Linked DNA regions of Bacillus pumilus. The protein of the gene in region 1 binds, or shares a complex with, the protein of each later gene. Links are inferred from orthologs where the notes say so. Each region holds a gene or a part of one and is shown on either strand. Other genes may lie near its edges. The genes, in order: uvrA and mfd.

Region 1 (11,685 bases):
GACTTTCATCGTCTTCTTTTCGGTCCGGATAAAAAATTTATCCCCTTCAAGGCCGCAGTCCAATTGATTGAGAAATTGCTGTCTTGCCTGCTCTCCGTCTTCTGCACGGTAGATTTTTGCATGGCATTCTGCTCGAATATCGCTATCGTCCCAAGGCATCACATTGAGACTGCCGTTCGCCAATTGAATATCTAAATGAGAGAGTGAGGCGTCTTTGAACTGGAAAATGTGCTCAACGTCGACCGACTGTCCAAAATTTAAATCAAGATCTACGTCTTTCACCTTTTTCACCGCAGAGTCTAACCAACCAAACAGTTTTGCACCAAGATTTTCGGTACCATTTCCTTTGCTCTCAGTACCAGCTTTTTCTTCATGAAAGGTGTGATCAGCGGTTGACTTTTCTAATGAAACAGACGGACTTTCCTCTAGTTTTTCAAGTAGCGTAATCGCTTCTTTTGCCGATAATGTCCCGTCTTCTACTAATTTTAAAATGCGTTCTTTTTCATTCATACAAAGCCCTCCTACGATTTGATGGATTGAAGTACTTTAATACCTTGAATGATATTCCAAATGACAGAGATCAAAAAGCCAATAGCGACTAAAAAGGACAAGATGAGCATCGTGATCACTGGCATGAGTGAGTCACTTGCCTGTGTTGACAATAAAAATGGGATAGACCCAAAAACGAGCAACACGCACGCTGCGACTGGCAAAACATGTGACCACAATGCCCGCAAGGCGTGCCGTTTCGGTTCCTTTTGGTCGACTACAAAATATGCCACGATTGGTACAATAAATGGCATGAAAAATACACTAAAATAACAAATTGATGCAATGATCGACTGATCTCTATTCATATATATTCGCTCCTTCATGATGAAAATTCCTTTCTAACTCATACGTTTATTGCGTAGCAAAAGTTTCAAAATCATTCGATTTACATATGACCTTAGACACAAATTACATCTTTTTGCACCTAAGTGTAGATTCTTCACGGATTACCCTTTAAAATATGTGTAAAAGATGGTGATTATCATTATAGGGGGTAATTATTTTGACAGATCATCATAATACTAACCAGACGGCTCAAACGCTTTTAGACCTTATACAGAAACAAAAAAGCATGAACAGCGATATGATCAGGGAGCTTGAGACCATTCATCCGTCTCATCCTAAGTATGGTGATATCCGTTATTTAAAGGTACTGCTCGACAGCAGCAGCACGCATATTTTGAAGGATTTAACGCAACTCAGTCATTTAATGCCAAAGGAAGATGCGCAATAAAAGAAAAACCCCTCTTAAAAGAGGGGTTTCAGCGTGTAGACAAACCCTCGCATTCTTTGTCAGGACTGCGTTCCGGTGCTCACGAATGTTTAATTCGCTCCACTCCGTTACTCGTCCTTCCTAGACTTCAAAGGTTTTCTATCACGCTGAAAAGAAGACAAAGGGCTAAAATAAAGATCATTTTAGCCCTTTGTCAACAATCTGAACCCCCTCTTAAAAGAGGGGGTTTTTTATGATGAAGTCACACTTTCTGTTTCTTTGACCAACTGTTTCATTCGTTTACGGTCACGCTCTAAAATCGGCTTTAAGTATCGACCAGTGTAAGAAGCTTTTTCTTTTGCAATCTGCTCTGGAGTCCCAGAGGCAATGATCGTTCCGCCGCCTGCACCGCCCTCTGGTCCGAGATCAACGAGGTAATCAGCAGCCTTGATAATATCAAGGTTATGCTCAATCACTAGTACCGTATCTCCGTTTTCGACCAAACGCTGAAGCACTTTTAATAAACGGGCAATATCATCCACATGCAGACCTGTTGTCGGCTCGTCTAAAATATAAAGAGACCTTCCGTTTGAACGACGATGAAGCTCAGATGCCAATTTCACACGCTGCGCCTCTCCTCCAGACAATGTCGTCGCAGGCTGTCCAAGTGTAATGTACCCTAGTCCGACATCAAAAATCGTTTGAAGCTTCCGCTTAATTTTCGGGATGTTCTCGAAAAATTGGAGTGCGTCCTCCACAGTCATTTCAAGTACATCAGCAATGTTTTTCCCTTTATATGTGACCTCAAGTGTCTCCCGGTTATACCGTTTCCCGTGGCACACCTCACAAGGCACATACACATCTGGTAAAAAGTGCATTTCGATTTTAATGATGCCATCTCCGCGACATGCCTCGCAGCGTCCACCTTTGACGTTAAAGCTGAATCTGCCTTTTTTATACCCTCGTACCTTGGCTTCATTGGTTTGTGCAAACACATCTCGCACATCATCAAATACACCTGTATACGTGGCAGGGTTGGATCTTGGCGTACGACCGATTGGAGATTGATCAATATCAATCACCTTATCTAAATGATCCATTCCTTTGATTTCTTTGTGTTGTCCTGGCTTCGCCTTCGCTCTGTGAAGTTTTTGCGCAAGTGATTTTAATAGAATTTCATTCACAAGCGTACTTTTTCCTGAACCAGACACCCCAGTCACAGCTGTAAAGACGCCTAGAGGGAACTTCGCATTGACGTTTTTCAGGTTGTTTTCTTTTGCACCTTTGATTTCAATATAGCGGCCATCAGGCTTTCTTCTTTCAATCGGTAGTGGGATAAATTTCTCTCCAGATAAATATTGTCCTGTTAAAGATTTCTTGTCCTTCATGACTTCTTCCGGTGTCCCAGCTGAAATCACTTCTCCCCCATGAACTCCTGCTCCAGGTCCAATATCAATCAAATAATCAGCGGCTAGCATCGTATCTTCATCATGCTCGACGACAATGAGGGTATTCCCGATGTCGCGCATGTTTTTCAATGTCCCGATCAATCGGTCATTATCACGCTGATGCAGACCAATAGATGGTTCATCTAATATATAAAGAACACCTGTCAGCCTTGAACCGATTTGAGTAGCCAGACGAATCCGCTGCGCCTCTCCTCCAGATAGTGTGCCAGCGGAGCGGCTTAATGTGAGGTAATCTAATCCCACATTATTTAAGAAAGACAAGCGCTCTTTGATTTCGCGTAAAATGAGCTGAGCAATCTGCAAATCTTTCTCAGACAACTCGATTTGACCATATAAATCAAGGGCATCAGAGACAGACAAATCAGTGATTTCTCCAATATGTTTGCCATTGATCAGAACCGCAAGCGTCTCTTTTTTCAGACGATATCCTTTACATGTCGGACATGGCTGGTTCGCCATATATTTCTCCATTTGCTCACGAATATAATCCGAGCTGGTTTCTTTATAACGTCGTTCAATGTTACGTAGAACACCTTCAAATTCAATTTCATTTTCACGTACCTGACCAAAATCATTTTCATATTTGAAATAAATCCGTTCAGAGCCGCTTCCATATAAAATTTTATCGAATAAATGCGACGGGATATCTTTCACAGGAATGTCCATGTCGATACCATAATGTGTACATACTGCCTCAAGGAGCTGAGGATAGTATTGTGAGCTCTGCGGCTCCCATGGGGCAATGGCATGCTGGCGTAACGTCAAATCCTTATTAGGAACGACAAGCTCAGGGTCAACTTCTAGTTTAGAGCCAAGCCCATCACAGCTCGGACAGGCACCAAAAGGACTATTAAACGAAAACATTCTAGGCTCAAGCTCACCAATAGAGAATCCGCAGTGCGGACAGGCATGATGTTCACTGAATAACAACTCTTCTTGTCCAATCACGTCAATCATCACACGGCCTTCACCTAGTCGCAGCGCCGTTTCAAGAGAGTCAGACAGCCGAGCCGCGACGCCTTCCTTCACCACAATTCGGTCGATCACGACTTCAATGGAATGCTTCTTGTTCTTTTCAAGCTCGATCTCTTCTGATAGATCTTCCATCTCTCCATCGACTCTTACTCGAACATAGCCCTGCTTTCGAATTTGATCAAGTACTTTGACATGTGTCCCTTTGCGGCCAGATACGACTGGCGCAAGCACTTGCAATTTCGTTCTTTCTGGATATTCTAAAATGCGATCTGTCATCTGCTCAATCGTTTGGGACGTAATTTCAATCCCGTGTATCGGACAAATCGGTTTCCCAACTCGAGCATACAAGAGACGTAAATAATCATAGATTTCAGTAACTGTTCCGACCGTTGATCTAGGGTTCCGGCTCGTTGTCTTCTGATCAATACTAATCGCCGGAGAAAGACCTTCAATGGCATCTACATCCGGTTTATCCATTTGACCGAGAAATTGGCGCGCATACGCTGAAAGAGATTCAACGTACCTGCGCTGCCCCTCTGCATAAATGGTATCAAAAGCAAGAGACGATTTTCCTGAACCAGATAAACCCGTGATGACCACTAACTGGTCACGCGGGATATTCACATCAATATTTTTAAGGTTGTGGGCTCTAGCACCTTTCACCTCTATTCGTTCCATAGCCATCAGGCAATCATCCTTCCGCTTTTAGCTCTAGCAATAGATCTCTTAATTCTGCTGCTTTTTCAAAATCAAGCGCTTTTGCTGCATCTTTCATTTCCATCTCGACCTTTTCGATCACTTTTTCTCGTTCTTTTTTGCTCATTTTTGACAGCTTTGGTGCTGCATTTGTTTCATATTCTTCCGATTCTTCATGTATCTTTGTTGCTTTAATGGCATCTCTAATTTTCTTATGGATGGTTTGCGGTGTAATTCCATATTTTTCATTATATGCCTCTTGCTGCTCTCGTCTTCGCTTCGTTTCTTGAATCGCAATATCCATTGATTTGGTCATTTTATCTGCATACATAATGACCCGGCCTTCTGAATTTCTCGCTGCCCGGCCAATCGTCTGGATAAGGGATCTTTCAGAGCGTAAGAAGCCCTCTTTATCTGCATCTAAAATCGTCACAAGCGACACCTCTGGAATATCCAGTCCTTCACGAAGAAGGTTGATTCCCACAAGCACATCATATTTTCCGAGACGTAAATCGCGAATAATCTCAATCCGCTCAAGGGTCTTAATTTCTGAATGCAGATAATTGACCTTGATTCCAATCTCTTTTAAATAATCTGTCAGATCCTCAGACATTTTCTTCGTCAGCGTCGTCACGAGCACACGCTCATTTTTCTCAATCCGCGCATGAATTTCTCCAATTAAGTCATCAATTTGACCTTCAATTGGACGCACTTCAATAATTGGATCAAGTAAACCTGTTGGACGAATAATTTGTTCCACAACCTCTGGGGTTTTCTCAAGCTCATAAGGACCCGGAGTGGCAGATACATGCACAATATGATTGATATGCTTTTCAAACTCATCAAAGGTGAGCGGTCTGTTATCAAGTGCTGAAGGCAGACGGAATCCGTGATCAACCAACACTTGCTTTCTTGCTTGGTCCCCGTTGTACATCGCGCGGATTTGCGGGACCGTCACATGTGACTCATCGACAACAATCATAAAATCATCTGGGAAATAATCAAGCAATGTATAAGGGGTTGAACCAGGAGGACGCAAGGTCAGATGTCTTGAGTAATTCTCGATTCCTGAACAAAAGCCCATTTCTCTCATCATCTCAAGGTCATATCTTGTCCGCTGCTCAAGGCGCTGCGCTTCTAGCAACTTTCCATTATCTCGAAGCTTTTCGAGCTGTTCCTCAAGCTCTTGTTCAATATTAACAATCGCTTTTTCCATTTTTTCTTCTCTAGTGACGAAGTGAGATGCTGGGAAAATAGCCACATGTTCACGATCACCGAGTATTTCTCCAGTCAGTGCATCCACTTCTCGAATACGTTCAATTTCATCACCGAAAAACTCCACTCTGATACAATGCTCATCACGTGAAGCAGGGAAAATTTCAACGACGTCTCCTCGTACTCGGAAGGTTCCGCGCTGAAAATCTATATCATTACGAGAATACTGAATGTCCACCAGCTTACGTAGAAGCTGATTGCGTTCAATCTCCATTTCAGTACGTAAAGACAGCACAAGCTCTCGGTATTCCTCTGGCGAACCTAAGCCATAAATACAGGAGACACTGGCAATGATGATGACATCTCTCCGCTCAAATAATGAAGACGTAGCGGAGTGTCTCAGCTTATCAATCTCATCATTGATGCTGGCATCCTTTTCAATAAATGTATCCGTCTGAGGCACATACGCCTCTGGTTGGTAATAATCATAGTAACTTACAAAATATTCGACAGCATTATTCGGAAAGAATTCCTTGAACTCGCTGTATAGCTGACCGGCAAGTGTCTTATTATGCGCAATGACAAGTGTCGGTTTGTTCACTTCTTTAATCAGATTGGATACAGTAAAGGTCTTTCCCGTACCTGTAGCACCTAACAGCGTTTGATGCTGTTTCCCCTGATGGATCCCCTCAACAAGCTTTTCAATTGCCTTCGGCTGATCTCCTTGGGGCTGATAGTTAGAAACTAATTCAAAGCGGTCACTCACATCAAAGCCTCCGTTTCGTTACGAAATCTATCTAATGAATATATTATCATAAAAGAACACAAAAATACGAACTAAAGTTCGGCTCTTGCTTGATTTTTATTTCCAATACAGTCATACCCTCTCTTCAATACCAAATAACCCTCTTGCGAAAACCTTCCTTTCAGTATGGAACATTTTGGTGAGAGATATGCGATGAGCAGAAAAAGAGAACAAAAAGAAAGCTGCACTCACTAAAATTCGTAAGCACAGCTTAAAAACGTCACCTTTCGGCCTCACACGCTCTTGATAATCACATCAATGATGTTTTTCAGCCTTTTCTCTCTTTTCAATTTCTTTTTTAGCCATATATAATGCACCAGCTACTAAAGAAATGATATCTAATCCTACAATAAAGTAGGTTTCTGTATAGCCCTTCATATACGAGGCAAATAAAAGCGCTGCTGTTAATGCAATGCCCACATAATGATTATAAGTCACCTTTGAAAATAAAATAACGAGCAGGAAAGGAAAAACAAGTGCAAATATGGCTTTTGTAATCACAAAAACCCTCCCTCTTCATGATCTACTCCCTTGATTATAGTAAAGTTTGGCATATTGAACAATTCACAGTTTTCAATTTCCCCTATTTTTCTTTCTGTTCGGAGACTTTTGTTTTAGATATAGTAGGAAATTAGTGAGAATGTCCCCTTTGTAAAGATAGGTCTTTCCGTCTTTGACAGTCACATCCAATAAATTCTATGATTAAAATGATAGTGCGCACTATCATTTTAGAAACAATAGAGAGATAGACAAACCATTGGCTATTTGGATAAGGGGGCATTCCCATGTATTCAGTTTTATTTCATGCGGCTGAAGAATCCGCATCACTCGCAGGGGCAAAAGGCCTGAATTTAATCAAATTAAACAATCACGGCCTGCCAGTCCCAGATGGATTTATTATCAAAACCAACAGCTTTTCAAGCTTTCTTTCATATCACAACCTGCATCCAACTGAACAAAACCTTGCTGACAAAATCAAAGAAGCATCGTTTCCTTCTCAAATGGAAGCAGAACTTCTTTCGTCCTTTCAATCATTACGGAAAACTTATCCCTCAGTTGCAGTCAGATCCTCTTCTGTTGCAGAAGATCTCGAAGGCGCCTCATTTGCAGGACAGTACGAGACCTATTTAAATATCAAAACAGATGAAGAATTCTTACAGGCTGTCAAAGAATGTTGGTCTTCTTACTTTGGAGTGAGAGTAACAGAGTATAAGGAAGAGATGGATGAAAACGAGGAAGAGATGCCGCTCATGGCTGTTGTCGTTCAAGGATTGATCCATTCTGATGTCTCCGGTGTCATCTTTAGTGAGAATCCCATAACAGGAAAAACAAATGAAATGATGCTGACAGCAAGCTACGGACTAGGAGAAGCAATCGTTTCCGGGCTTGTGACACCAGACACATTTGTTATAGACAAAGAGACACTTTCTATTGAAAAATCACTTGGAACGAAAGAGCTGCAAATTATTCCTTATCAAGAAGGTGTCATTGAACAAGCAGTGACGGAGGAAATGGCTGGTCAGTTTTGCCTGAATGATGACCAACTAGTAGAAATCACGCACATCACCAAACAAGTAGAAGCACTTTATGGTCATAGCGTCGATATCGAATTTGGGATAGCAAATGGCACATTTTATTTACTTCAAGCCAGACCGATTACCGCAGCTCTCTCAAAAGCAGCAGATGAAACAGTAGGGGCTTCTTTTCAAATGCAGCCAGACGAGCTGCAGGATTTCTGGATCTCAATGGACGATCATATGCCGGGTCCAACAAGTCCTCTCTTTTCAAGTCTGATCATCCCAGCATTAAAAAGCGGTATGAAGAAAAATGGTGAAAAATATCAAGTGCCTGATCTGAATATTAAAGATATTAAGCTCTATAGAGGACATCTGTATTCATCACCGTCACTGCCTGAAGCGAGTGCAGAAGCCGCACCAGTTTTTGATGAAAGCTTATTTGAGTTATTTCCGCATCTAAGTGAACGTATGTATGAAATTTTAGAGAAAAATTTCTTGCCTTTTTACGAAAAGCTGGATCTCAAAATAAAGGAACCGATGACCATTGAAGAAGCCATCATCGGCTTCGAAGAATTAAAAGCTTTTTATATACAAGCATATGATGATCATTTTGATATTGTCATCCCTCAAGTCATTTTATCAGCTATGATTGAAGATATGCTTGTGACGTATACTGGTGATCAATCACAAGTGATCCTACTGCATGAGATGATGATAGGCGTGATGAATAAATCACTTGAAACAGATAAGAAGCTATCTGATTTTGCAAAGAGTGTCCTTCAAGATAAAGAACTTTATCAAGCATTTATAAACAATGAAAAGAATTCAGAGCTGCTTGATGCACTCACTCAATCGGAAAAAGGCAGACACTTCATTTCGACATTAGAGGAATTTCTTCAAGTTTATGGTTGGCGATCTGTGAAAAGTCATGACCTTACGGAAAAGACATGGGTGGAAAACCCTGAGTTTATCCTAGATATCATCAGAAACAACATTCAACACCAAAGTGATTTTGATGAAGAATTTGCACAAGCCGTCATCAAAAGACAAGAGACATATGAACATTTTATGAGCCAAGTGAAGGATGAAGCATTTAAAACGAAATTTGAGACACTTTACCAATTTGCTCTACAGGCTGCTAATATCCGTGATGATCATCACTTTTACATTGATGCCATGTTAGATGCTAAAGCCAGAGTATATCTATTAAAGATTGGCGAACTTCTTGTACAAAAAGGAACGCTTCCTCATCAAGAAGATCTATGGTATCTCTACGATGAGGAGGTACACACAGCGCTCACAACGTCTACATCATTTGATACAGTCATCGCACAAAGAAAAATTGACATGAAAGAGAATGAAGCCATCCAACCACCAGCTTATATGGGCACCCCCACTGAAGCTGAATTGCAGCAAGCAGAAAGAACGCTCGGTTCATTAAGAGAAAATGAAAACAACACAAGCGATATGATCTATGGAATTGGCGCATCTAGCGGTATTGTTTCTGGAAGAGTAAAAGTCATTACATGTGCTGAGGAATTCTCACAATTTCAAAAGGATGATATTTTAGTTTGCAAAACAACCACCCCTTTATGGACAAGCTTATTTAGAGATGCAAAAGCAGTCGTAACCGATGCTGGAGGCATTTTATCTCATTCAGCTATTATCGCAAGAGAGTATATGATGCCAGCTGTCCTAGGAACCCGAATAGCAACAGAAACACTTCAATCCGGTGACCTTGTGACAGTAGATGGAAGCAATGGACGTATTCAGATATTAAAACAGCATGCACGTGTCTAACTAGATCATATTGGCGGTCATAGGTTTTATCGGTATACTTACTTTGTTGCAAACACATTCATAACCTGAGGTGAGTATGCTTGTTAAAATCTACAAATCAACGAATCATTCGCGCAACAATGGATTTATTGACTGAAAAGGGCTATCAAAAAACCACAACAAAAGAAATAGCTAAAAAAGCGAATGTCAGTGAAGCAACTATTTTCCGCAACTTTAAAAACAAACGCGGCGTGATTGCTGCCATTATGAAAATGAAATCAACGCCAACAAAAACCTTAGAAGCAGAATTCAAAGGGGATTTGTACACCGATTTAAAGTTTCTCGGTTCCTATATCCTTGAACATTTAACTTCAAAAAAAGAATTTATTTATATCAGCATGCGAGAACCGGCAATGTTTAAAGATCTGACTAGTCATGAAAAAATTTATCCTCAAGAACTAAGGGAAATGCTGATACAATACTTCAAAAAGATGAGCGTTCAACAGCATGTCTTAAAAGGAAAAGAAGACATTTATGCAGACATTTTCATTAGTACGTATTTTGGTTTTTTTACTCAGCAGCTTGAGCAAGACTTCCAGCTCGTATTAACACAAAAAGAGGATTTTATTGAGACATACACACACATTTTCATGAGAGGAATTTCTCCCGCTTAAAGGGTGGAATTCTTCTTTTTCACAAAAGGTGGTATACACATTGAGGTTACAAAAAGAGAGCTTGATCATCTATTCTTTGTTACTTGGAGCTATACTAGTTCCGGTCAACTCAACGATGATCGCAGTCGCTCTATCATCCATATCAACATATTATGATCAATCCATTTCAAACATTACTTGGGTTGTCACCATTTATCTTATTGTCATGGCGGTCACCCAGCCTATCGCTGGTAAGTTAGGAGATATATACGGACACCGCCGCATGTATTTAACCGGAGTGACACTCTTTTTAATCGGCTCGATTGGCTGTGCTTTAGCACCTAATCTAGCATTTCTCATCATCTTTCGCTCCATTCAAGCAGCTGGCGGGGCTATTTTAACACCGAATAGTATCGCTTTGATTCGTGCAACAGTCTCACCCGAAAAACTGTCTAAAACAATGGGTTACTTTGGATTTGGTGCTGGTATTGGTGCCGCTCTTGGGCCTTTTATTGGATCGATTCTCATTCAGAGTTTTGATTGGCATTCTATATTCTTAGTGAATATCCCATTCCTATTTCTTACACTAGTCACCGGTGTTTTACTTATTCCAAAGGTAAAGCATACACGTATACACGCAAGAGTAGATATGATTGGTTCATTGTATTTAACCATCGGAATTGCCACAGTCATTCTATGCTCAAAAAGCCAGCTATTAAATGAATATTTCATTTATGGCATTCTAGCATTGATTGTCATTCCTTTATTTTTTAGACATGTACGGAAAGTAAAGAATCCGATCATCGATTTGTCCCTATTTAAAAACAGTTCATTTACAAATGCGAATCTATCGATCATGCTAAGTAATTTTGTGATGTATGCCATCCTCCTCATTATGCCGCTGTTTATGGAACAACAACTGGCCCTTTCTCATACACAAAGTGGTATGATTCTATCGGTATTTTCTCTTTGTATGTCTCTTAGCGGTTTATTAGGCGCAAGACTCCATCCAAAAAAAGGCGCGAAAAAAATGATTCGCTTTTCATTTCTCTGCCTCACTTTATCAGGCATCATGTTAATTACACTGAGTCAGTATCCAACATTACCACTGCTTATGGTGACACTAGTCGCGGGGGGAATTTCATCAGGGATTGGTATGACAAGTATGCAGATGGCTTCATTAACAGCTGTTGATCAAAGTTTATCTGGTTCGGCCTCTGGTATTTTCTCAACCTTTCGATATTTTGGCAGTATCATTTCGTCGACATTGATTGGTATCATGAGTGGTTTCCAATCTTTATTTATTGTATTA
Region 2 (11,100 bases), 2.5 Mb from region 1 along the record:
AATGAAAAGCAAAGCACATACTGATCATAAAATCTCAGCATGGGAGGATCACGTATGGCTTTGCATTATTACTGCCGGCACTGTGGTGTAAAGGTTGGCAGTCTAGATGAATCTGCTGTTCAAAGTGAAGCACTCGGATTTCATCACTTAACAAATGAGGAAAGAAACGATATGATTTCTTATAGGGAAAATGGTGATTTACATGTGCAAACCATTTGTGAGGATTGCCAAGAGGCGCTCGAAAGAAATCCTGATTACCATCAGTATCATACCTTTATTCAATAAAAAGCTTTGGTGTAGATAATAGACCAAAGCGTTTTTCTGTTTTAAACAAGCAGGGAGGAGGAGCCAAATGAAAAATATACAATCATTTATCAAACAAAGTGATGATTTTCAGTCCATTTTTAATGGGCTAAAGGAAGGTTTAAAAGAACAACTGCTCGCCGGACTATCAGGCTCCGTCAGATCTTTATTTACAGCCGCTATATCAGACGAACTTAAGCGGCCGATGTTTATTGTGACTCACAACTTGTATCAAGCGCAGAAGGTAACAGATGATCTTGCCAGTGTGATGTCAGATCGCTCGGTCCTTCTTTATCCTGTGAATGAACTTATTGCTTCAGAAATTGCCGTGGCGAGTCCTGAGCTCAGAGCACAGCGTCTAGATGTGCTGAACCGGCTGGCGAATGGAGAGAACCCCATTATCGTCACCCCGGCTGCTGCGGTGCGCAGAATGCTTCCGCCAGTTGAGCTCTGGAAGGAGAGTCAGATCCATTTAAAGCTTGGTGAAGAAATTGATTTGGAGGCGTTTTCAAAACAGCTTGTACAAATCGGTTATGACCGGACGTCGATGGTTGCTGCGCCCGGAGATTTTAGTGTGCGCGGAGGAATCATTGATATTTATTCGTTAACGGAAGATCATCCGATCCGTATTGAGCTGTTTGATACAGAAGTAGACTCAATTCGAACGTTCCATTCGGATACACAGCGCTCATTAGAAACACTTCAAGAAATTAAAATCGGTCCCGCAAAAGAGCTTATTGTCAGAGGCCCTGAACGAGTGAGAGCCATTGAACAGCTTGATCAAGGACTTGCGAATAGCTTAAAGAAATTCAACTCGGACCAGCAAAAAGAATTGCTGCATCAACATATTACTGCTGATCGAGAGAAGCTGCTAGAAGGTATCTTGACACAGGAAATGACGAAGTACCTGTCCTATTTCTATGAAAAACCTGCTAGTTTGCTAGATTACACTTCACAGGATACGATTATTATTTTAGATGAAATAAGCAGAATTCAGGAGATGGAAGAACAACTTGAGCAGGAAGAAGCGGATTGGACCATTAGCCTGCTTGAAGAAGGCAATATCCTTCATGATTTAACCCTTTCTTTCCCGTTCCAACAACTGATCAATCAGCAATCCCGGTCAATTCTGTACTACTCCTTGTTCCTGAGACATGTCCAGCAGACAAATCCGCAAAATATCGTCAATGTCTCTAGTAAGCAAATGCAGAATTTCCACGGGCAGATGAATGTGCTTGCAAGTGAAATAGAACGCTACAAAAAACAACAATACACAGTTGTTTTCTTAGGTGCGGATGAAGAACGGACAGACAAACTGTCTTCTGTCTTACATGATTATGACATTGAAGCCGCTCTTGCTAAGCCGGAAGCAGAGCTTGTAAGCGGACAGGTGTATATTTTACAAGGTGAGCTGCAAACAGGCTTTGAACTACCGTTATCGAAAATTGCCGTGATCACAGAAGGCGAGCTCTTCAAAAAACGTGTGAAGAAGCAGGCACGTAAGCAAAAGCTGACCAATGCAGAGCGAATTAAGAGCTATTCAGAGCTTCAAGTCGGCGACTATGTGGTGCATATTAACCACGGGATTGGTAAGTATTTAGGAATTGAAACGCTTGAAATCGGCGGCATTCATAAAGACTATTTAAATATTCATTATCAAGGAAGCGACAAGCTTTATGTACCGGTTGAACAAATTGATCAGGTGCAAAAGTATGTTGGATCAGAAGGTAAAGAGCCAAAGCTGTACAAACTAGGCGGCAGCGATTGGAAACGTGTGAAGAAAAAAGTGGAGTCCTCTGTACAGGACATCGCAGATGATCTCATTAAGCTGTACGCAGAACGTGAGGCAAGCAAAGGGTATGCCTTCTCGCCTGATCATGAGATGCAACGCCAGTTTGAATCAGCGTTCCCTTACCAGGAAACAGATGATCAGATCCGTTCGATTCATGAAATCAAACAAGATATGGAGCGGGAACGTCCTATGGACCGCCTGCTTTGTGGAGATGTGGGATACGGAAAAACAGAAGTGGCGATTCGAGCCGCCTTCAAAGCAATTGCTGACGGGAAGCAGGTTGCACTGCTTGTGCCGACAACCATCTTAGCGCAGCAGCATTTTGACACGATTATGGACCGATTCCAAGACTATCCTGTTAAAATCGCTCAGCTGAGCCGTTTCCGTACGAGAAAAGAAACAACTGACACGTTAAAAGGGTTGAAAAATGGAACGATAGATATGGTGATCGGTACACATCGTTTGCTTTCGAAAGATATTGTTTATAAAGACTTAGGTCTGTTGATTATTGATGAAGAGCAGCGTTTTGGTGTAACGCATAAAGAGAAAATTAAACAGATGAAAGCCAATATTGATGTTCTGACATTAACGGCTACGCCAATTCCGCGTACGCTGCATATGTCTATGCTTGGCGTACGGGATTTATCGGTTATTGAAACACCGCCTGAAAACCGTTTCCCTGTTCAAACCTATGTGGTCGAGTACAATGGCGCTTTAGTTAGAGAAGCGATTGAGCGAGAACTAGCACGTGGTGGTCAAGTGTACTTCCTGTACAACCGTGTCGAGGATATTGAACGTAAAGCAGATGAAATCTCTATGCTAGTCCCAGATGCGAAAGTCAGCTATGCACACGGGAAAATGAGTGAGAACGAACTGGAATCAGTGATGATCAATTTCCTTGAAGGTGAATCAGATGTATTGGTCAGTACCACCATCATTGAAACGGGAGTCGATATTCCGAATGTGAACACGCTCATCGTCCATGATGCGGATAAAATGGGGCTTTCTCAGCTGTACCAGCTAAGAGGACGAGTAGGACGCTCAAATCGTGTCGCATATGCTTATTTCACGTATCGAAAAGATAAAGTTTTGTCTGAAGTAGCAGAGAAGAGACTTCAAGCCATTAAAGAATTCACAGAGCTCGGATCAGGATTTAAAATTGCGATGCGAGATTTAACAATTCGAGGAGCAGGCAATTTACTTGGTGCACAGCAGCATGGATTCATTGATTCTGTTGGATTCGATCTCTATTCTCAAATGCTGAAAGAAGCCATCGAAGAAAGAAGAGGCGATACGACGGCTCAAGATAAATTTGAACCGGAAATCGATCTGCAAATCGATGCCTATATCCCAGACACTTACATTTCGGATGGAAAGCAAAAGATTGAGATGTATAAACAATTCAGAGCGATTGGATCCATTGAAGAGCGAAAAGAGCTTCAAGATGAAATGATCGATCGATTCGGTGAATATCCGCAAGAAGTGGCGGATTTGTTCACGATTGCGACAATGAAAGTATACGCCGTGCAGGAACGTGTTGAATTAATCAAGATGGAGAAAGGCATTGTCAGACTCACCCTTGAAGAGCAAGCAAGCGGTGAAATCGACGGTCAAAAATTATTTGCGCTCGGCAGTAAATATGGCCGTGATATTGGCTTGGGAATGGAAGGCAGCAAGCTAATTATTTCTGTCCAGACGAAAGGCAAGAAGACGGAGGAATGGCTTGAAATCGTTCTGAATATGCTTCGAGGCCTTCAAGATGTGAAAAAAGAAACCATTCCATCTTCATAAAAATTTGTTTGTCTCTCGTGTATATTACGTTTGATGTGACGGATACTAATCTCAGGGTCAAGTGGTGAATGTTGCATAAAGTGGACGCTTTTGCTCCATTCACCCAACACATCATCAAACGAAAGAGAGGCAGCAGTGAATGAAAGCAACTGGAATTGTACGCCGCATCGATGATCTAGGTAGAGTGGTTATTCCGAAGGAGATTCGCAGAACATTGCGCATCCGGGAAGGAGATCCGCTTGAGATTTTCGTCGACCGCGATGGAGAAGTAATTTTGAAGAAGTATTCGCCGATTAGTGAGCTAGGAGACTTTGCAAAGGAATATGCTGATGCATTATTCGACAGTTTGGGTCATTCCATCCTGATTTGTGATCGAGATACGTATATTGCTGTATCCGGCAGTTCGAAAAAAGAGTACTTAAATAAATCCATCAGTGATTTACTTGAACGAACAATAGACCAGCGTAATTCTGTATTAGAAGAAAGCAAAAAAGAAATTCAACTTGTCGATGGTATTGATGATGACGTATCTGCTTATACCATTGCACCTATTGTTGCAAACGGAGATCCGATTGGCGCCGTCGTCTTATTTTCTAAAGAGCGTTCAATGGGGGAAGTGGAGCATAAAGCAGCAGAAACAGCAGCTGGCTTCTTAGCCCGTCAAATGGAACACTAGGTCTAATAATTCTATATCATTTTGATAAAACGAGAGAATGCCGATGAAATCATTTGATTTTGTCGGCGTTTTTTATATGGGATGAAACACAACGGGGAATGTGTCGTCTACTCCTTAGAAAGAAACGGCTTTTCATTCACGTATGATATAATGAGTGCGTTTAACTGTAGATCTATTTTTAAAGGAGTCATCCATGAAAAATACTGTGAATCAGCCGCATTGGCTTTTCCAGGGTGCGGTGATTTTGACCATCGCAGGCTTGTTATCAAAGGTACTAAGTGCCGTTTATCGTGTTCCGTTCCAGAACATCGTAGGAGACACTGGGTTTTATATTTATCAGCAAGTGTACCCTTTCCTTGGTATTGCGATCATGCTTGGCACCACAGGGTTTCCTGTCATGGTGTCCAAGCTTTTGAGTGAGTATGGGGAAGAGGATCGACGGATCATTTCAAGGGTATCCTTGGTCTATATCACTTTACTGAGCCTTGTCTTATTTCTTTGTCTTTACATAGGAGCAGGCAGAATTGCGAGCCTTATGGCGGACAGTCAATTAATTTTGCTCATCCAGATGAGTGCTTTTGTGTTTCTATTTCTGCCGCTCACTGTGATGCTGAGGGGCGTTTTTCAGAGTGACGGTATGATGCTTCCAACGGCTGTTTCTCAATTAGTGGAGCAGCTCATCAGGGTAGGCGTTCTGCTTGTTTTATCCTTTTATTTCGTGAGACACGGCTATTCGCTTTATGAAACAGGGGCGGGTGCGGTCTTCTCCTCCATAGCCGGAAGTGCGGCCTCGCTTATCCTGCTTCTTTTTCTTTGGCTCACTTACCGAAAACAGTCTTCTGCACCTATGACAGTCAAGCAGACTACACTTCGGAAAAAGGATGTTTTGAAGAGTTTGATACTGTATACATTCACGATTTGTGTCAGCGGACTACTCATTTTATGGATGCAAATGATTGATGCCTTTCATCTGTATGCGCTGCTACGCAGTGAGGGTCTGAGTGAAGCCGCGGCAAAGGCGGCAAAAGGTGTATATGACCGAGGGCAGCCGTTTTTACAGCTAGGGACGGTGTTTGCCATTAGCATTGGAACCTCTCTTGTGCCATTTTTATCTGCTGCCATGAGGAATGGAGAGCATGAAGCGATCAGGCAAAAAGTACGGACATCGTTTAAGACTACATCGGTTTTAGGGATTGGTTCAGCAGTTGGGCTGATGTGTATTCTTTCGTCAGTCAACATCATGCTTTTTCGTAATGATTTAGGTACCGATGCGCTGCAAATTTTCTGTATTTCCATCGCATTTACTTCGATTGCGATTACGCAAGCAGCTTTACTTCAAGGTCTCGGGCATACTGTGTATCCGGCTGTTGTGGTGCTTCTCAGTGTACTGGTGAAATGGATACTCACACTTGTACTTGTGCCGCTATTAGGCATCTACGGTGCGGCATGGTCAACTGTGTGTGGTTTCCTCGCTGCCGCTCTGCTCAATGCCTTTTATTTGAGGCACAAAGGATGGATTTCGTTGAGAGAGCTGTTCCCAGTGAGAATTCTTTTATCGGCCGCTTTCATGGCCATCGTCTTAATAGGGTATCAGGCACTGTTTTCTTGGGTCATTCCCTTTGAAAAACGTCCTTTTTCCGTTTTAGAGAGCCTGACGTCAGTTTTTATTGGTGGTTTCGCCTTTTTATATAGTATTCTTAAGCTAGAAGTATTTACGGACGAGGAATGGAGACTCATTCCATTAGGAGAAAAGATTTTATATTTTAAACAGATGAGAGGGAATCAAAATGGCAGGTAAGATTACCGTCGTCGGTCTTGGGGCAGGCGACATGGATCAGCTGACGCTCGGTGCATACAAGCAGCTGAAGCAGGCGAAAGAAGTATTTATGAGAACGCAGGACCACCCGCTTACCGCAGAGTTGATGCAGGAGGTCCCGTCACTGACCTTTTTTGATGAGATTTATGAAAAGCACGATCAGTTTGATGCGGTCTATCAGGAAATCACAGAAATTTTATTTAAAGAGGCAGCGGAAAAGGAGATTGTGTACGCAGTACCAGGTCATCCATTTGTCGCAGAAAAGACTGTTCAGCTATTAGTTTCTCAGCAGCAAGAGCGTGGGATTGAGGTGTCTGTTGCTGGTGGACAAAGCTTTTTGGATGCGACGTTTAATTCCTTGCAGATCGACCCAATCGAGGGATTGCAATTCGTTGATGCAGGAGATATGAGAGCGGACGATCTCAAATTGACCCAGCATGTCCTCATTTGTCAGGTATATGATCAGATCACTGCTTCGAATGTGAAACTCACGCTGATGGAAAAGCTTCCTGATGATTATGAAGTCTATATAGTAACTGCGGCTGGAAGCAGCCTGGAACAGATTACTGCCGTTCCTTTATTTGAACTTGATCGAGATGTGTCGATAAATAACTTAACGAGTGTTTATGTACCTCCGATTCAAGATGAAAAGCTGCTTTACAAACAATTTGACACCTTCCGTGACGTCATCCGTACATTAAGAGGTCCGGGCGGCTGTCCATGGGATCAAAAACAAACCAATGAGTCACTTAAACCCTATTTAATTGAAGAATGCTATGAACTGCTTGAAGCGATAGATGAAGATGATCCAGACCATATGGTGGAGGAGCTCGGAGATGTGATGCTACAGGTGTTACTTCATGCTCAAATCGGTGAAGATGATGGCTTTTTCTCCATTGATGATGTCATCCAGCATGTCACAGAGAAAATGATTCGTAGACATCCCCATGTGTTTGGTGACACAAATGTGTCTGAAGCAGAAGACGTGGTCGTCAACTGGGAAAAAATCAAGCAGTTGGAGAAGCCGGAGCGGGCAGCCTCTATGTTGCAATCCATCCCTGCGACGCTTCCAGCATTAACGAAGGCATATAAGCTTCAAAAAAAAGCCGCCAAAGTAGGCTTTGATTGGACAGACGTGAACGATATTTGGAACAAATACGAAGAAGAAAAGCAGGAATTTCTCGTTGAAGTGGCAGAGAAGCCGGACGAAAGTGCAACGAAGCAGATGACAGATGAATTTGGAGATCTTTTGTTTGTTCTCGTCAACATTGGAAGGTTCTATCAGCTAGAGCCTGAAACGGCGCTCGCTTCCGCCAACACAAAATTCATGCGACGCTTTCAGCATATTGAACAAAAAGCAAAGGACATGGGACGTTCATTAGAAGAATTAACAATAGAGGAAATGGACGATCTATGGAACGATGCCAAACGTATAGAAAGAGGTGATCATACATGAGATTAGATAAATTTTTAAAAGTGTCCCGTTTAATTAAAAGAAGAACATTGGCAAAAGAAGTCGCTGATCAAGGCAGAATTTCTATTAACGGCACACAGGCGAAAGCCAGCTCTGACGTGAAAGAAGGAGACGAGCTTAAAATCCGTTTTGGTCAAAAGCTCGTGACGGTGCAAGTCAACGAGTTAAAGGACACAACGAAAAAAGAAGAAGCTGCTGGCATGTATACTGTGCTAAAAGAAGAAAAAACAGCAGAATAGGGCTTGTTCTAAATGATCCTCCTGTCACATACAATGCAGTAACAATGCAAGTATGAGATATGGGGGATGTATAAATGAATCAATATTATAATCAACCTCAAGGCACGAAGCTGTCATCAGAAGCAGAACACAATATCACAATGCGAAACAGAAAGCATTTAGATATTACCGGTGTCAAACAGGTGGAAAGCTTCGATAATGAAGAATTTCTGCTTGAGACGGTCATGGGGATTCTCGCGATTCGTGGAGAAAATCTGCAAATGAAAAACCTAGATGTCGAAAAAGGCGTTGTGTCGATTAAAGGACGTGTCTTTGACTTAATTTATGTAGATGAGCAGCACGGGGAGAAAGCTAAAGGATTTTTTAGCAAGCTGTTTAAATGACGCTGACAGTCCAGTTTTATACGATGCTTTCGATGGTAGCGATGGGCATCTGGCTGGGCGCATCGCTTGATACGTACAAGCTGTTTGTGAATCGGGAAAAGACAGCAAAATGGCTTTTGATCATACACGATCTCCTTTTTTGGCTCGTACAGGGTCTCTTATTCTTTTATGTTCTGCTGCTGACAAATGAAGGAGAATTCAGGGTTTATATCTTTCTAGCCGTTGCACTAGGTTTCTCGATGTATCAGGCATTGATGAAACAGCTGTATATGAACATTCTCAAGTTTCTGGTGATGTGTGTGTATCAGGCCGTTCTCATTCTGAAACGGCTGGTCATGTCCATCGTCTTCCAGCCAATTCGCTGGCTGATTTCCTTCATCATAAGTGCTATTATGTTCTTGCTCCACTTGCTCTTACGTCTTGTTCATTTTACGTTTCGGCTCGTGTGGAAGGTGCTGTCCATTGTCTGTTATCCGCTCATCTGGTTACTCAATGTGACCATTATTCATCGGATTCCCGAAAAATGGCGAACATCAATGAGATTGTTTTTCTCTAAAGGAGCAGGAATTTTACAAGGGACCAAGAAATTATCTGGTACCATCAAAACGAAATGGAAACAATTCTGGACAAAGTAAGAGAGGAGGCCTTCAACCTTGAACAAGAGAAAAAGAAATATCGCACAAATTCAAAATGATTACCAAAAACAAATGGAACAGCAAGCACAGCGCTTAAAACGCAAACGCCGTGGACTCCTTAGAAGGCTTACCGTGTTTGGTGTGATTGCGCTCATGTTTGTTGTCTTGGTGATAAGTGCCCTCTGGTCGCAATCGTCCTCATTAAAGGAAAAAGAAGAGAAGAAGGTTGCGCTTGAAAAAGAATTGAAGCAATTACAAACAAAGCAGGAAGATATTTCTGATGAAATTAAAAAGCTGAAAAGCAAAGAATACGTACTCGAACTGGCACGACGGGACTATTATATGTCCAAAAAAGGCGAAAAAATCTTTGATGTGGGCAATAAGAGCGATTAGCCTTGTTGACACTTAAAATTCAGTTTATGTATAATTGAACAAATGAGATTTTTTTATAAGTCTAAGGAGGAGCACTTTTTTTATGTCGATTGAAGTTGGCAGCAAGTTACAAGGGAAAGTTACGGGCATTACAAATTTTGGAGCTTTTGTGGAGTTGCCAGGCGGTTCAACTGGTCTCGTTCATATCAGTGAGGTAGCCGATAACTATGTAAAAGATATTAATGAGCATTTAAAAGTCGGTGAACAAGTTGAAGTGAAAGTGATTAACGTTGAAAAAGACGGTAAAATCGGCTTGTCCATTAAAAAAGCAAAAGATCGTCCTCAACAACAACAATCAAGACCAAGCAGAAATGATTTCCGTCCGAAGGAATCGTTTGAGCAAAAAATGAACAAATTCTTAAAAGATAGTGAAGACCGCTTAACATCTTTAAAACGTAACACGGAATCAAAACGTGGGGGACGCGGAGCAAGAAGAGGTTAACTTGTTGCTGCTTTCTATATATCTTTCACAACAAAGCACCTGCTGTCCGCAGGTGTTTTTTTCTTAATTCATCCGACATTTTTTGAGATTTCGCCATTTAATTTAAAACTTCCTATTGACGGACAAGCGATTCCTTTGTATTATATATCTTGTGCTTCTTAGCGCATTTTTATTATGGCGGTGTAGCTCAGCTGGCTAGAGCGTACGGTTCATACCCGTGAGGTCGGGGGTTCGATCCCCTCCGCCGCTATCCTTTTGTTTAGAACATAAAAGCAAGGCCCGTTGGTCAAGCGGTTAAGACACCGCCCTTTCACGGCGGTAACACGGGTTCGAATCCCGTACGGGTCATCGTCGAAAACAGCTTTCTTTAGGAAAGCTGTTTTTTTGTGTCTTCGTAAAATTCTGATGAAAGACATCGACTTTCATGAAAGTATGCCTCTTTGACGAATAAAGCGTCGAACGTTTTATGGAAACGACAACTTCTTTTGACAAAATTTCTTTTTCACCTTCGCTATAATGACAAGCAACGAATATCAGGTGGGGGATGAAAAGATGGAAAAACTAGAAAGAAGAACTGATTTAACAGGAGCGGGGTTTGAAAGAATCAGTGCAGGGTTAAAGAAGATGAAAAACCTGTTTCTTCATCATACGCATTCTCTTTTTTTCTATAAAGGGTTTATTTATGTCGTTCTAGGCTTTTTATTAGGACGAGCCTTTATATTATCTGAAATCATGCCATTTGCTCTGCCTTTCTTTGGGTCCATGCTGCTTATCAAAAGAGACAAGGCCCTGCTTGCTTGTCTCGCTTTACTTGCTGGAGCCATGACGATATCACCTCAAAATGCATTGTTTGTGTTTGCATCGCTGATCGTCTTCCTCCTTATGTCCAAGGTGGTTTCTTTCATCATCAAAGATCCAGTGAAAACATTGCCGGTTGTCATTGTACTGTCAATGCTGATCACCAGAGGAGCATTTGTTTACCTAGAGCAAGGTGCTGTGCAAAGCTACGATTACGTTATGGCGGGTGTCGAGGCAGGACTTGCCTTCATTTTGACACTGATTTTCCTTCAAAGCCTGCCGATTTTTACAGTCAGGAAAATCAAACACTCCTTAAAGG

What was found.
Region 2: the proteins of uvrA (region 1) and mfd are in contact, whole or in part, in a crystal structure (PDB 4DFC), measured with the Escherichia coli proteins. The link is inferred for Bacillus pumilus from one-to-one orthologs.

What each region holds. Positions count from the first base shown.
Region 1 is NZ_CP047089.1:893,890-905,574, forward strand. What follows is about bases 1,316-4,739. They hold uvrA (excinuclease ABC subunit UvrA), read right to left. Parts: upstream 4,393-4,739; coding sequence 1,516-4,392; downstream 1,316-1,515. Other genes in these bases: uvrB (excinuclease ABC subunit UvrB), read right to left, coding at 4,400-4,739. In the rest of the region: GPS65_RS04465 (DUF4097 family beta strand repeat-containing protein), read right to left, coding at 1-510; GPS65_RS04470 (hypothetical protein), read right to left, coding at 522-857; GPS65_RS04475 (hypothetical protein), read left to right, coding at 1,055-1,285; more of uvrB, read right to left, coding at 4,740-6,385; GPS65_RS04490 (CsbA family protein), read right to left, coding at 6,680-6,925; GPS65_RS04495 (PEP/pyruvate-binding domain-containing protein), read left to right, coding at 7,210-9,741; GPS65_RS04500 (TetR/AcrR family transcriptional regulator), read left to right, coding at 9,822-10,394; GPS65_RS04505 (MFS transporter), read left to right, coding at 10,435-11,685. UniProt on the Escherichia coli protein: The UvrABC repair system catalyzes the recognition and processing of DNA lesions. UvrA is an ATPase and a DNA-binding protein. A damage recognition complex composed of 2 UvrA and 2 UvrB subunits scans DNA for abnormalities.
Region 2 is NZ_CP047089.1:3,381,865-3,392,964, forward strand. The notes cover bases 1-4,086. They hold mfd (transcription-repair coupling factor), read left to right. Parts: upstream 1-352; coding sequence 353-3,886; downstream 3,887-4,086. Other genes in these bases: GPS65_RS17000 (anti-sigma-F factor Fin), read left to right, coding at 55-285; spoVT (stage V sporulation protein T), read left to right, coding at 4,026-4,086. Also shown: more of spoVT, read left to right, coding at 4,087-4,562; GPS65_RS17015 (putative polysaccharide biosynthesis protein), read left to right, coding at 4,756-6,360; bifunctional methyltransferase/pyrophosphohydrolase YabN, read left to right, coding at 6,350-7,834; GPS65_RS17025 (RNA-binding S4 domain-containing protein), read left to right, coding at 7,831-8,091; sporulation protein YabP, read left to right, coding at 8,166-8,474; spore cortex biosynthesis protein YabQ, read left to right, coding at 8,471-9,109; GPS65_RS17040 (FtsB family cell division protein), read left to right, coding at 9,128-9,502; GPS65_RS17045 (S1 domain-containing RNA-binding protein), read left to right, coding at 9,585-9,983; spoIIE (stage II sporulation protein E), read left to right, coding at 10,536-11,100. UniProt on the Escherichia coli protein: Couples transcription and DNA repair by recognizing RNA polymerase (RNAP) stalled at DNA lesions. Mediates ATP-dependent release of RNAP and its truncated transcript from the DNA, and recruitment of nucleotide excision repair machinery to the damaged site.